One region of the Actinoplanes sp. CA-015351 genome, then DNA from elsewhere that is predicted to be linked to it. Evidence: riboswitches for the same ligand, from Rfam matches in the RefSeq annotation. Region 1 holds a riboswitch; the other holds the start of a gene.
What was found. Region 1 has a riboswitch for S-adenosylmethionine ahead of thrC (threonine synthase). Riboswitches for the same ligand answer to the same signal wherever they lie in the genome.
Positions count from the first base shown of each region.

Region 1 (7,003 bases):
TCAGGGTTGCTCCCGCGCACGGCGGACGGTATGGAGGACGTCATGGAGAACTGGACCGTACGCCGGGTCACACCAGAGGACACGGGACGGATGCGGGCGCTGCGACTGGAGATGCTCGCGGACAGCCCGCTCGCTTTTCTGGAAACCCTGGCCCAGGCGGCGGCTCGCCCGCACGAGAGCTACCGGCACCGGACCCGGCAGTCGTCGTCCGGTCCGGACACCGCTCAGTTCGTCGCTGACCCGGTCGACGGTCCCCTGATCGGGCACGCCGGCGGGACCGTGCTGCCGGACGATCCGCACTGCACTGTCGTGTTCGCGGTCTACCTGACTCCGGCGTACCGGGGTGGCAAGGTGCTGGCTCAGCTCGTTGACGCGGTCGCCGACTGGTCGCTGGCGTCCGGGCGGGACGAGCTGATGCTGGAGGTGGTGGTCGGCAACGATCGGGCCGTCCGGGCATACGAAAAGCTGGGTTTCACCGACACGGGGGTGCGGCTGCCGCATCCGACGGTGCCCACGCTCACCGAGCTGCAGATGCGCCGGCGGATCTGATGCGCCCGCGGGCTCGCACTGTCCTCACCGCCGTGAACGGCACCACGGGCGCGGGCCTGCTGCTCGCGTTTGCGACCAGGACGAAGATCAGGCGGGGCCCGGACGGGATTTTCATCGCCGAGAACTACCGCTTCAAAAAACCGCCGGCGTCCTGTTTCACCATCGGCTCGGTGATCATCACAAAGCGGTCAGCGGAGTGGCTGCTCGACCCGCGCCGCGAGAAACTGTTGCGCCACGAGTGCCGGCACGCCAGCCAGTACGCCGCGCTCGGCCCGTTCTTCTGGCCTGCGTACTGGATCGCCTGCATCTGGTCGATCATGCTCACCCGCTCATTCGGGGTTCGCAATTATTTCGAGAAGGCGGCCGGGCTCGTCGATGGGAACTATCCCGACTTCGAACCCCTGCGGCCATGGCTGCAGCGGCTGCTGCGAAGGCAGCTCTGAGAAGTTTTGGTCGGGAGGACGGACGCACAGCGCCTCCGGCTCGAAAGCCACGTGGGTCAGCGCTGGATCGTTGGGTCCCTCGGAGATTGTCGCCAATGTCCAGGTGAGGAGCCTCGTACGGCGTCGCGTCCTCCCGCAGTGAGCATCCTGCCGATCCGGAGATCAGATCGCAAGTCCTCGCAGGAGGGAATCTTCGACAGCGGGCAGAGAACCAACTACTGAGAGTTATCCCAGCAGGCCGGCCTCCCGGGCGCCCTTCAGCGACGGCTTGATCGTGTGAGTCGGTCCAACCTGGCCGGCGACAGCGTCCAGAGTCTTCAGACCCTCGCCGGTGTTGTAGACGACAGTCTCTTTCTCCGGGTCCAGCTTGCCGCTCTCGACCAGCTTCTTCAGCACGGCAACCGTGGTGCCACCGGCGGTCTCGGCGAAGATGCCGGTGGTCTCGGCGAGCAGCCGGATGCCGGCACGGATCTCCTCGTCGTCGGCGTAATCCATCCAGCCGCCGGTCCGGTTGACCGCCTCGATCGCGTACGCCCCAGCGGCCGGGTCACCGATGTTCAGCGATTTCGCGATGCCGGTCGGCTTCACCGGGATGATCTCGTCGGTGCCCTTGTGCAGGGCCGTGGCGATCGGGTTGCACCCGGCCGACTGTGCGCCGAACACGGCCCAGCCGCCCTCCGGCGCCTCGACCAGTCCGATCTCGACCAGCTCGGTGAACGCCTTGTCCACCTTGGTGAGCAGCTCACCCGACGCCATCGGGATCACCACCTGGGCCGGGATGCGCCAGCCCAGCTGCTCGGCGACCTCGTACCCAAGGGTCTTGGATCCTTCGGCGTAGAAAGGCCGGACGTTCACGTTGACGAACGCGGTGTCCTCGAACTCGTCGGTCTCGACCAGCTCGCTGCAGAGCCGGTTCACGTCGTCGTAGGAGCCCTCGATCGCGACCAGCTCACCGCCGTAGACAGCGGTGGTGATGATCTTGCCCTGCTCCAGGTCGGAGGGGATGAAAACGATGCTCGGCACACCGGCACGGGCCGCGTGCGCGGCGACCGAGTTCGCCAGGTTGCCGGTTGAGGCGCAGGAGAAGCGGTTGAAGCCCAGCTCCTTGGCCGCGGTCAGGGCCACCGAGACGACCCGGTCCTTGAACGAGTGGGTCGGGTTCTGCGAGTCGTCCTTCACCCAGAGCGGCGCTTTCAAGCCGATCGCGGCGGCCAGCGCCGGGGCGCTCACCAGCGGGGTCAGACCGGGGTCGAGCGTCACCCGGGTGGCCGGGTCCTGGCCGGCCGGGAGCAGCCCCGCGTAACGCCAGATGTTCTGCGGGCCGGCTTCGATCTCGGCCCGGGTGACCCGCGCAAGCGCCGCCTGGTCGTAGGCGACCTCGAGCGGGCCGAAACACTCGTAACAGGCGTGCTGCGCGGCGAGCGGGTATTCCGCGCCGCAGGCACGGCAAACCAGGCCGCGAGCAGGGGAAGTGGTGGTAGCGCTGGGTGCACTGACGGCAGACGTCATCGAGGCTTTCCTCTCATCTTTCCCCGCGGCGACCTGCCGGAACGGGGACGGAATTAGCACCTGCCGCAGCGCTGGCCTCGCCATCGAGACACGCGCGGTGGTTGCCGGGGCTTCATCGGGCCGTTCCCTCTGCCCCTCTGGATGAGGTATTCAGTTGTTTCTCGAAGCTTACGACGAGATTCCGCCATCACCACCACGAGTTCCCGAGGTGTGAGCGACTACTCCCCCGAAAATCCAGATCAACTTCAGGTCGCAGCTGGGTGGTGGGTACCGACCGCTGCTCACGCCGAGGGCCCGGCGCGACTCGCTGGCCGCTCCGCGTCCAACCCGCTCCCCCCACCAGGCGACCTGCGAAAATGGCTCCCGCTCACCCCACGGCGTGTTGATTTAGGGCGCGATTCGAACCCGAAGTTCACACGAGCGGCCGTTCCGCGACGTGCGTGTGGACATAGGGTGCGGATCGCGCCCTAAATCAACACACTGAACCCGAAGTCGACAGGCCGCGTCCCCGTGTTGACTTCGGGTTCCCAGCGCACCTCAAGTCGACACGCATCGGTGGCGGGGCGGAGCAGAGCTGCGGTTCGCCAGGGTGCCGGCCACCCTTTGGCCGCTCCGCGTGTCGTGCTCGCGGGCGTCCCGGCAAATCTTGGTAACGAGCGGTGTCTGGAGGCACCGCCATGCTCCACACATCGGCCGCCCGTCGGCCCTTGCCGTAGCAGCGAGTAACTCCGCAGCCGGAAATATCCAAGATCGCGGAGTGACCGGTGCCCACCTCTCCCGGGGCCGACAGACCGGACGAAACGGGCCGGGCCGAACCGAGCTGGGCCGGGCCGAGCCGGCCCGGCGTGGTGAATCCACGCCGTCGCCTGACCCTCAGGAAGTGATGTCCTTGCGGGTGAAGCGATAAAACGCGATCCCCCAGAAAATCGTGGCATAAACGACAGCCGAGATCGCGCCCTTGGCCAGGTCCTCGGCTTGGATCGGGGTGGAGAGCAACCCCCGCCACGCGTCCGTGTAGTGCGTCGGCAGGAAGTCCCGGATGCCGCCGAGCGCGGTGATCTGGTCCAGGATGCTGGAGAGGATCCACAGCATCACGGCTCCACCCACGGCACCCAGCGCCGCGTCGGTCAGCACCGACATGAGGAACGCCAGGCCGGCCACGACCAGCATGGTCACCAGCAGGTAGGCCAGGATCCCGAGCAGTCGCAGCAGCCCCTCGGCAGGCGAGATCTCCGCCGCGATGGTGCTGCCCAGCGGCCCCCAGCCGTACCGCAGCGTGCCCATCAGCAGCGCCGAGCCGAGCAGGGTCAGGAACGCCAGTACTGAATACCCCGCCGCGACGATCAGCTTGACGCCGAGCAGCCGGGCGCGCGGCACCGGGACGGCCAGCAGGTATCGCAGGCTGCCCCAGCTCGCCTCCGAGGCCACCGTGTCGCCGAAGAACAGCGCCACCACCACGACCAGAAGGAATCCGGCCGAGACGGCGAGGCAGAAGAGCGCGAAGTTGAGGCCGCCCGAAGTGCCCAGGTCGGCGATGCTGCTGAACGCGCCACCGCCGTCGGCGTCCTCGTCGCCCGGACCGCCGGTGTCGAACTCGAACGCGATCAGGATGATCAAAGGCAGAAGAACCATGAAACCAAGAGCCAATTGGGTACGCCGGCGCGAGGCCTGACGGCGTACCTCGGCCCAGATCGGCAGCGTGCGAGACGCCCGATACCCGGTAGCGGCAGAAGCGCTCATCGGTCCCCACTTCCCCGCGAGTTGTCGCCCACCAGGGCCAGGAACGCGTCTTCGAGCCGGCGCCGGGGCACCAGCCGGTCCACCCCGATGCCGGCCGTGACCAGCGAGGCGACCAGCTCGGACCGGGCCGTTCCATTCATGTCGACGATCAGGCCGGACGTGCCCTCCGGTGTCACCGAGCGCACGCCCAGCTCTTCCAGGACCCGGGTGGCGGCCGGCACGTCGGAGACGTCCAGCTGCACCGACGGCGAGTCGCCGACGATGTCGTCGACCGGGCCGGACGCGACGATCCGGCCCTTGTTCACCACCACGGCGTGCGTGCAGGTCTGTTCCACCTCGGCGAGCAGGTGGCTGGAGACCAGCACGGCCCGGCCGTCGGTGGCGTACCGCTGCAGGACGCGGCGCATCTCGGCGATCTGCGGCGGATCCAGACCGTCCGTCGGTTCGTCGAGTACGAGCAGCTCAGGCAGGCCGAGCATGGCCTGTGCGATAGCGAGACGCTGCCGCATGCCGTGGCTGTAGTTCTTGGTCCGGCGATGCACCGAGTCGCCCAGGCCGGCGATCTCCAGCGCCTCGTCGAACTGCGCGTCCTCCCACGGGCGGCCGGTGGCCTGCCAGTACGCCTTGAGGTTCTGGTACCCGGTCAGGTGCGGCAGGAAGCCCGGGCCCTCGACGAGCGCGCCCACCCGGGACAGGATCGGCGCGCCCGGTACGAGACGGTGCCCGAACACGTAGATCTCGCCGGCGGTCGGTGTGGTCAGGCCCATCAGGACCCGCAGGGTGGTGGTCTTGCCGGCGCCGTTCGGACCGAGCAGGCCGACGACCTGACCCCGTTCGACAGTGAAGCCGATCTCCTGCACCGCGACGAACCCATCCCCGTACGCCTTGCGCAGTCCGTCGACCACGAGGGGCGTTTCCGCGTACCCATCAATCACCGAGGTCTCGCGACGCCGATGCCGGCGGCGAATCACCAGAATGACCACCGTCAGGCCCAGAAGGATCGTGGCGATCACGCCGGCCAGGGCGTACCACCAGAGCGTGCCCGGATCCGCGATCGGCGTGCCGGCCAGCGTGGGAAGCGTGAGCGACGGCTCCACCGCGACGATGTAGGTCGCTGGCTGGGCCGACGTGAGAAACGCCTGGTCGGAGGTGGCGACGGCGATCCGCACGGTGTGACCGGCCTCGATCCGCCGCACGATGGCCGGCAGCGTGACGGTGACCGGCGCGGCGGTGGCGATGTCGGCGGGCAGGCCGGTGAGCCGGACCGGGGCGACGAGACCGGCGCTGAGCGTGGACGCGCCGTTCTGGTCGACGTCGTAGAGCTTCACGAACAGCGTCGCCTCGCCGGTCGGTGACGCCGCCCGCAACTGAAGCGCCGGCGAGCCACCGACATCCACCCCGGCGGTCAGCGGCTCCGAGGTGAAGGTCGCCACCTGACCGGGAATGTCCATCGCGACGCCGCCGCTCAGCACCGAACTGAGCCGCCCACCGAGGCCGGGCAGCGAGCTCAGCGCGCCGGGATTGCCGTTCGGCGGATTGGCGATCGGCTGCGCCGATCCCGTGAGCGAGATCTGGGTGCGACCGGTTCCGCCCATTCCCGGGTACGCCTCCGCGGAGTACCCATTGGTCACCAGCCCTCGATCGAGGGCGCTGAAACCGGCCACCCGTGACCACGTGAAGTCATCGCCGGGCGCCTCACCCTCGCCGTTGAGGTAATGATCGAGCCACTGAACCGTGAGGTATTTGACGCGATCCGAATCGGACGTCGGCCCCTCGCCTCCGTCGTGTCCACCGGTGAACCAGGCGACCCGGACCGGAGTGCCTGTCGCGCCGATGCCCTTGGCGTTGGCGTCCGCTTCGGAGAGCGGGAACAGCGTGTCGACAGCGCCCTGCACCAGCAACGTCGGCGCCTTGATCTTGTCGAGCACGGTGGCCGGGCTGGACTTGCGCAGCAGCTCGGTGGTGGTGGCGTCCGGGATGCCGGTCGTGGCCATCTGCAGGTACGCGGCACAGACCTCGGCGGAGAACCGCCCGCAGGCCGGATCCTGCGCGGTCGCCGGTGCGCCCGCGCCCGCCCCACCGTTACCGCCGGCGTCGCCGGTGTCGCCGCCCAGCTGGCTGCTCAGCGCACTCTCCGCACCGGCCGCGCCGTTGCCGAAGAAGAGGCCGGCCCAGGACTTCTTGAAGACGCCTGTCGCGTCGGTGCCGGCCGACTGCGGCAGGAACGATGTGTTCAGGTCGTTCCAGGTGATCGACGGGACGATCGCGTCGACCCGCTGGTCCTGGCCGGCGAGCAGCAACGCGAGCGCGCCGCCGTACGAGCCGCCGACCACGCCGACCTTCGGATCGCCGGCCGCGTCGGTGCTCACCTCAGGACGGGTGGCGAGCCAGTCGAGCAGACCCTGGGCGTCCTTGACCTCGTAATCCGGGCTGTCCAGGTGGATCTCGCCGCCACTGCGGCCGAAACCGCGGGCGGTCCAGGTCAGTACGGCGTAACCACGGGAGGCCAGGCTTTCCGCGTCCGAGCTGACCGAGTTCTTGGTGCCGCCGAACCCGTGCGCGAGCAGCACCGCCGGGACCTTGCCGGACCGGTCCGCCGGCAGGTAGAAGCGGGCGTCCAGGTCGACCGGCTCGTTGCCGGCCGGGCCGGAGCTCACGGTCAACCGCAGATCTTCGGAGGTCCAGTCGCTGCGATCGGATCGAACGGTCCAGACGGCCGCGGCGGCGAGCAGCACGACCACGACCGAGGCGGTGATCGCCCG
Region 1 is NZ_CP192102.1:8,034,428-8,041,430, forward strand. Features, by position in the region: gene ACQP2E_RS36560 (GNAT family N-acetyltransferase) at 43-549, shown strand; gene ACQP2E_RS36565 (hypothetical protein) at 582-992, shown strand; gene thrC (threonine synthase) at 1,218-2,501, opposite strand; SAM riboswitch class I at 2,512-2,649, opposite strand; gene ACQP2E_RS36575 (ABC transporter permease) at 3,375-4,241, opposite strand; gene ACQP2E_RS36580 (alpha/beta fold hydrolase) at 4,238-7,003, opposite strand, start outside.

Region 2 (7,003 bases), 3.5 Mb from region 1:
TTGTTAACCTTATCGGGCCTAATCTCGGACGATGGCGGCACCGATCATTCTCACCCGCGCCGACGCGGCCCGGACCATCGCGGAAACCCTCCTGGGTGACAGCGGCAACCGGTTCCGGCACACCGCCGGTGTCGCCGAGCGAGCCTCCGGCCTCGCCGTTCGGCTCGGCCTCGACGAAGATCTCCTGGTCGCGGCCGCCTGGCTCCACGACATCGGGTACGCGTCACCGCTGATCGAAACCGGCTTCCACCCGATCGACGGCGCCCGCCACCTGACCCGGGAGGGCTGGCCCGCCCAGATCGCCGGCCTGGTCGCATACCACTCAGGCGCCCGCTTCGTCGCCGACGTCCGAGGCCTGACCACCGAGCTGGCCGAGTTCCCGGACGAGCGCAACCTCATCTCCGACGTCCTGACCTACGCCGACCAGACGGTGGGCCCACGCGGCGACCGGGTCGACCCGGAGACCCGCTACACGGAGATGCTCCACCGCCACGGCCCGTGCTCCTTCAACGCCCAGGCCGACCCGCTGCGCCGGCCGTACCTGCGAGCCATCGCCACCCGGGTCGAATACCTCCTCCACCAGAGCTGACCTCCAGGCCCTGCCACATCGCGCAGCCCGCCCCACCACCAGCGCACGAGCCAGGTCCTCGTCCTGCGCCGGGTCCTCGGCCTGCGCCGGCTCCTTGTCCTGAGGCTCTCTCCAAGCCCGCCGCCAAGCCCGAGGCGCCTTCACCATGGCGCGCCACGGAGCCAGCTGAGCCGGTCCTCTGTCCGAGCCGGTCCTCTGTCCGAGCCGGTCCTCTGTCCGAGCCGGTCCTCTGTCCGAGCCGGTCCTCTGTCCGAGCCGGTCCTCTGCCCGAGCCGGTCCTCTGCCCGAGCCGGCCGCCCGGACGCGGGAGTGGCCCAGTGGGCGGCGTGGGCGAGAGCGCGACATGCGCCCGCTCGCGGCGTAGGTCAGGTCGCACATAACGCCACCGTGCGCCCGGGTCCACGCCCTGGCCGTGATGAAGTCACACAAACTGCAACCGTGCGACGCCATCCACGCGACCCCGAGCATCCGTGCGCCCCCAGCCACGTGGCCCCCGCGCCACCGTGTGCCCCCAGCCACGTGGCCCCCGAGCCACCGTGTGCCCCCAGCCACGTGGCCCCCGAGCCACCGTGTGCCCCCAGCCACGTGGCCCCCGAGCCACCGTGTGCCCCCAGCCACGTGGCCCCCGAGCCACCGTGTGCCCCGGTCACGTGCGCCCTGAGCCACGGGCGCCAGTCCACGCAAAGTGATGTGCAGGGCGGTGAGCGCCCGCAAGACGCGTGTGCTCACCGCCGGCCCGGGGAGGGTGAGCGCCCGCAGAACGCGTGCGCTCACCGCCCCGCTGCGGCACGGTTCGGGAAACAGCTAGCCCGGGCGGCGCCGACCTGCCCCGGACCTGGGGACTCCAGGCCCGGACCCCGCCTCTGCGAACCCCGGGCGCGGCGGCGCTCACCCTGCCAGGGACCTCAGGAACGTCGTCAGGGCGTTGCGATAAGGGTCGAGTGTGCGCAGGTCCACGTACTCCTCGGGCCCGTGCTGCCCGTCCCCGCCCGGGCCGAAGATCACCGCGTCGACGCCCTGCGCCGAGTAGAACCGGCCGTCCGCCGCCCCGTGTTTCCGGAGCAGCGAACCCTCGTACCCCACCGACTGCGCGGCCTTCGCCAGCGATGAGACGAAGGCACTCGTCGAAGACGCATGATGGGGCGCGCCCAGTGCCTCCACCGTCACCTCGACGGCCGGGCCGGTCACCGATGTCAGGAACGAGGCGATCTCGGCGGCAGACCGGCCGGCCAGATCAGGATCGGACGGCGGAAACCGGATGTCGAGCAGCGCCGACGCGTCCGCGGGCACGATGTTGGCGGCCTCGTTCGACGTTTCGACGCGGGCCACGTTCACCGTCGTGGTCCAGGCTTCGGCGGACGGCACCGGATAGCGGGCCGTCAAGGAGGAAACCGCGGAGATCACCGCGGCCAGCGCGTTGGATCCGAGCCACGGATAGGCCGCGTGCGCGGAAACCCCGGTCGCGTCCAGCCGAACCCGCACGATGCCCTTGGAGTCGGTGACGATCCGCAGGCCGCTCTGCTCGCCGATCACCACGAACTCGCCGCGTACGCCCTGCGCCACCTGATGGCCGGTGCCGTCGAACCCGCCCACCTCTTCGTCGGTGACCAGCTGCAACGCGATCGGATAGGGCAGCGACCGAGCACAGTCCCGGAAGACCGTGGCGAGCACCACGGCCGCGGCCTTCATGTCGTGCGCCCCACGGCCGTAGAGCCGGTCACCCTCGACCCGGGCCGAGAACTGCGCGCCGGCGCCGGGCACTACGTCCAGATGCGCGTTGAGGATCACCCGCGGCAAACCCGGACCCGCGGTGACCAGCGCACTCGGCTTGCCACCCGAAGAAAACCGCCGCACCGAGAACTGCCGCTCCGAGAACTGCCGCTCCGAGAACTGCCGCTCCGAGAACTGCCGCTCCGAGAACTGCCGCTCCGGGAACCGCCGCTCCGATAACCCAGGCCCGACCGCCAGGTCGAGCATGAAATCGAGCGCCCGCTGCAGCTCATCGGGCCGGTCCGCGGTGGACCGGATCCCGATGAGCCGGACCACGTCCGGTGCCAGTGAGGACAACAGGGAAGCCACGACCCCGAACCTACTGCGGCTTCAACTCACCCGCTTCGATCGCGACCGCCAGCTTGTTCCCGGCGGGCGGCAGCGGGCAGGTCGCGAATTCCGTATAAGCGCACGGCAGATTCGTGGCCCGGTTGAAGTCCAGCGTGACCGACCCGTCCGGCCCCGGCGGCGCGATGAACAGACTCCGGTTGGCCGCGTACGTCGTCAGTCCCGACGTCGCATCGGTGAACAGCACGAACAGCGAGCCGGGTGCAGCGCCGTTGAAAGCGATCAACGACAACTCGTCGCCGCCGATGCTGAACGACACCGTCCCCGGCGACTCGTAGACGTGCTCGATCCCCTCGGCCACCGACCCGACCGGGGTCGGCCGAGGCGACTCATAAGGCGTGAAATTTCCGGGCACGACCCACTTCTCGTCGGCCGGATACGCGGACGTGCCGGCATACCCCGCCAGCACTTTACTCGCCGGATTGCGCGGCCGGATCACGTCGAATCCTCCCCGCCGAGCGATCTCGATCACCACATCGCCCCAGCCCACGGCGATGTCAGCCCTTTCCGCGAGCGGCGCGAACTGATGGGTTCCGGTCACCGCAACACCGTCGACAACCAGCTCCTCCCCATCCGCGAGAGAAACCACCACCCCGGAAGGACCCGTGCTCCACGAACCCGGCGCGTCGTCGAAACGCTGCGGCGTCGCATTCAGCCAGTTCAGGCTCGTGATGGCGAGAAACCCGTGCGGATCCGCCCGGCGCTTCTCGTGCGCGGTGTGCCACTCGTCCCATTGCTGCTGAAACAAGATCGTCATACCGCACAGCCTAATCCCTACTTATTGCGTGGGAAATACGCGTCTGCTACCGTCGGACCTGGTCATGAGTGCCAGCGCGTAGCCCCGGCTTGCTGGCCGGCAACCCTTCCGTTCGCGATGGGGTGCCCCGGGTGAGGACCGGGCCGCGTCGATCCCGACGCGGCAAGCGCGGGCCCGTGCGGGTCCCGAGACCTCACGGAGGCGAACCATGTCCCTCGGCATCGTCGGCGACGACCTGAAAGTCACTCTTCCCGACGGCGAGACCCGGCCTTTCGCCCATCTCGATTACGCCGCTTCCGCTCCCTGCGTCGAAGCCGCGGCCCAGGCGGTGGCCGATCTCCTGCCGCGCTACGGCAGCGTTCATCGAGGCACCGGGGTACGCTCACAGGCCTCCACTCTCGCGTACGAACTAGCCCGCGATGTGGTGTCGGAATTCGTCGGCGCCGGCCCGGACGATGAAGTGATCTTCACCCGGAACACGACCGACGCGCTGAACCTGCTGGCCCGGGCCCTGCCCGCCGGCACCACGACGATCGTCTTCGACGGCGAGCACCACGCCAACCTGCTGCCCTGGCCGAACCAGGTGCGGCTGCCCGCCCCGTCGTCGGTGGCCGAGGCGATCGAAGCCGTGGACAAGGCCCTGACCGAGAACAAGAAGGCCTTGCTCACCGTCACCGGCGCCAGCAACGTCACCGGCGAGGTCTGGCCGATCAAGGAGCTGGCCGAGCTCGCCCACCGGCACGGCGCCCGGATCGCCGTCGACGCCGCGCAGCTGGCACCGCACCGGCCGATCAACGACCTGGGCGCCGATTACGTCGCGTTCTCCGGGCACAAGCTCTACGCCCCGTTCGGCGCCGGTGTGCTCGCCGGCCGCCGGGACTGGCTGGACGCCGCTGACCCGTACCTCTGTGGGGGTGGAGCGAGCGCCGCCGTGGGTGACCGCCCCGGTGAGCGGGAGTGGGCAACCGGGCCGGCGAGGCACGAGGGCGGCACTCCCAACCTGCTCGGCGCTGTCGCGATCGCGGCTGTCTGTGAGGCTCTGACCCACGCCGACCGCGACGTTCTGCACGAGCGGGAGCAGGAGCTGCTCGCCCGGCTGCGCGCCGGGATCGCGACGATCCCGGGCGTGACCGAGGTCAGTCTTTTCGGGCCGGACCACCCAAGGGTGGGCATCGTGTCGATGGCGTTCGCGAACGACGATCCGGCCGATGTCGCGCTGCGGCTCGGCCGGGATCACGGCATCGGGGTGCGCGCCGGTCAGTTCTGCGCTCACCCGCTGGTCCGGCGCCTCACCGGCAGCACGGTGACCGGGGAGTGCGGCGTCACGCCGGGCCTGCTCAGGATCAGTTTCGGTCTCGGCAGCACCACCGAGCACGTCGACCGAGTGCTGGTCGGGCTGCGAAACTCCTGATCCGCTACCGGGAAGTGACTGTCCCGCACGGGCCTGCGGCCGATCATCATCAGTGTGGCGACCTGGATGAAGTGGTTGCGTGACCGGCTTCCGACCGGTGGCGGACTGCGCGACGAGGACTGGGCGGGCCGGCACCGGCTGCTGACGGTGCTGCTCGCCGTCATCATGGTGGCGCTGGTGCTGTTCGGCGTGCTGCAGAACGAGGATCACCTCCCCGCGATGCTGCTCACCGTCGGCCTGGTGCTCCCGTGCCTGATCGCGGCCTCGATGCTGCGCTCACGGCGGGCGCGCTCGGTCTTCGTGGCGCTCGGTTACACGGCCGCGTGCGCCGGCATCGTGTCGCTGAGCCACGGGCTGACCGAGGCCCACTTCACCTTCTTCATCTCGGTGGCGGCGCTCGCGCTGTACCGGGACTGGGCGCCGTTCGGTGCCTTCCTGGTCGCCACCACGCTGCACCACGCCGTCTTCGGCACGCTGGTCAGCGACCACACCTACGACCACGGCTCGGCCGTCGCGCACCCGCTCGTCTGGGCACTCATCCACGGCTCCGCGGTGCTGCTCGCCGCCGGCTTCCAGATCGTCTCCTGGCGCCTCACCGAGGTCGAGGAGGACCGCGCCCGGGAGAACCTGGACGAGAGCCAGGCGCAGCTCAGCGTGGCGTTCGACCAGACGCCCATCCCGATGGCGATGTTCTCCCCGGAAGGTCTGGTGCTGCGCAGCAACGCCGCGTACCGCGAGTGGCTCGGCCTGCCCGACGTGCTGCCGGCCGGCTTCTCGCTGGCCGACGTGCCGCTGACCCCGGTCGACCCGGCCGAGCCGGCAATCCTTGCCCTCTTCGCGAACAGCCGGGAGCCGCAGACCGTGACCCGGCAGTACCGCCGCCCTGACGGCTCGACCATCTGGGTGCAGGTGCACGGCACCGGCCTCTACGACCGCCACGACCAGCTCCGGCTCATCTACGTGCACTGCTTCGACGTGACCGCCACCCGTGACCACGAGGCGGAGCTGCGGTACCAGGTGCGCCACGACGGGCTCACCGGCCTGCTCTCCCGCAAGGCGTTCGAGCACGACCTCGCCGCCATGCTCACCGGCAGCGCCGAGCCGGTCAGCGTCATCTACATCGACGTCGACCGCTTCAAGTCGATCAACGACGGCGCCGGCCACCACACCGGCGACGACGTGCTCCGCGCCCTGGCCGTACGCCTGTCCGCCGTGGTTCCGTCCACTGCCCTGATCGCCCGTCTCGGCGGCGACGAGTTCGTGGTCGCCCTGCCCGGCCCGTCCGGCACCGGCCTGGCCGTTGCCAACGGCATCCTCGGCTGCCTGGACGAGCCGCTGGCCGGCGTGCCGGTCTCGCTCAGCGTCGGCGTCACCACGGCGTTCGGCCCGGCCACCGCCGACGAGATCGTCCTCGCCGCCGACACCGCCATGTACGCGGCCAAGCGTGCTGGCGGCAACCGTCTCCAGGTCTTCACCGACGACCTGCGGGTGCCGGTGCAGGAGCGGATCGCCGCCGAGGCCCGCCTGCGCCGCGCGCTCGCCGCCGACCCGCGGTACACGCTGCCGCTCTGGTTCCAGCCGGTCGTCTCCACCGCCACCGGGCGGATCATCGGCGCCGAGGCGCTGGTCCGGATGCGTACCGAGCAGGGCAACGTGCTCGCGCCCGGCCACTTCATCGGCGTCGCCGAGGAGACCGGCATGATCGTGCCGCTCGGCGAGCACGTGCTGCGCTCGGCGATCGAGCACCTGCAGCACTGGTCGGACTGGCTGGGATACGTCTCGGTCAACGTCAGCCCGCGTCAGCTCGCCGAGGCGGATTTCGTCCCGATGGTGGCGGCGCTGCTGGCCGAGTACCCGTACATCGACCCGTCCCGTCTCGTCCTGGAGGTCACCGAGACCGCGCTGATCTCCTCGACCGTCGACGTGAGCGAGCGGCTGGCGCTGCTCAAGCAGCTCGGCGTACGCGTGGCCCTCGACGACTTCGGCACCGGGTACAGCTCGCTGACCTGGCTCAAGTCGCTGCCCGCCGACGTGGTGAAGCTGGATCGCTCGTTCGTGGCGGGTCTCGCCGACGACCCGCGCAAGGCATCGATCATCTCCGCGGTGCTCTGGCTGGCCCACTCACTGG
Region 2 is NZ_CP192102.1:3,016,218-3,023,220, forward strand. Features, by position in the region: gene ACQP2E_RS13540 (HD domain-containing protein) at 32-589, shown strand; gene ACQP2E_RS13545 (M20 family metallopeptidase) at 1,478-2,668, opposite strand; gene ACQP2E_RS13550 (DUF1684 domain-containing protein) at 2,679-3,464, opposite strand; SAM riboswitch class IV at 3,525-3,639, shown strand; gene ACQP2E_RS13555 (aminotransferase class V-fold PLP-dependent enzyme) at 3,673-4,875, shown strand; gene ACQP2E_RS13560 (putative bifunctional diguanylate cyclase/phosphodiesterase) at 4,930-7,003, shown strand, end outside.
Region 2: another riboswitch for S-adenosylmethionine. It lies ahead of ACQP2E_RS13555 (aminotransferase class V-fold PLP-dependent enzyme); the one in region 1 lies ahead of thrC (threonine synthase).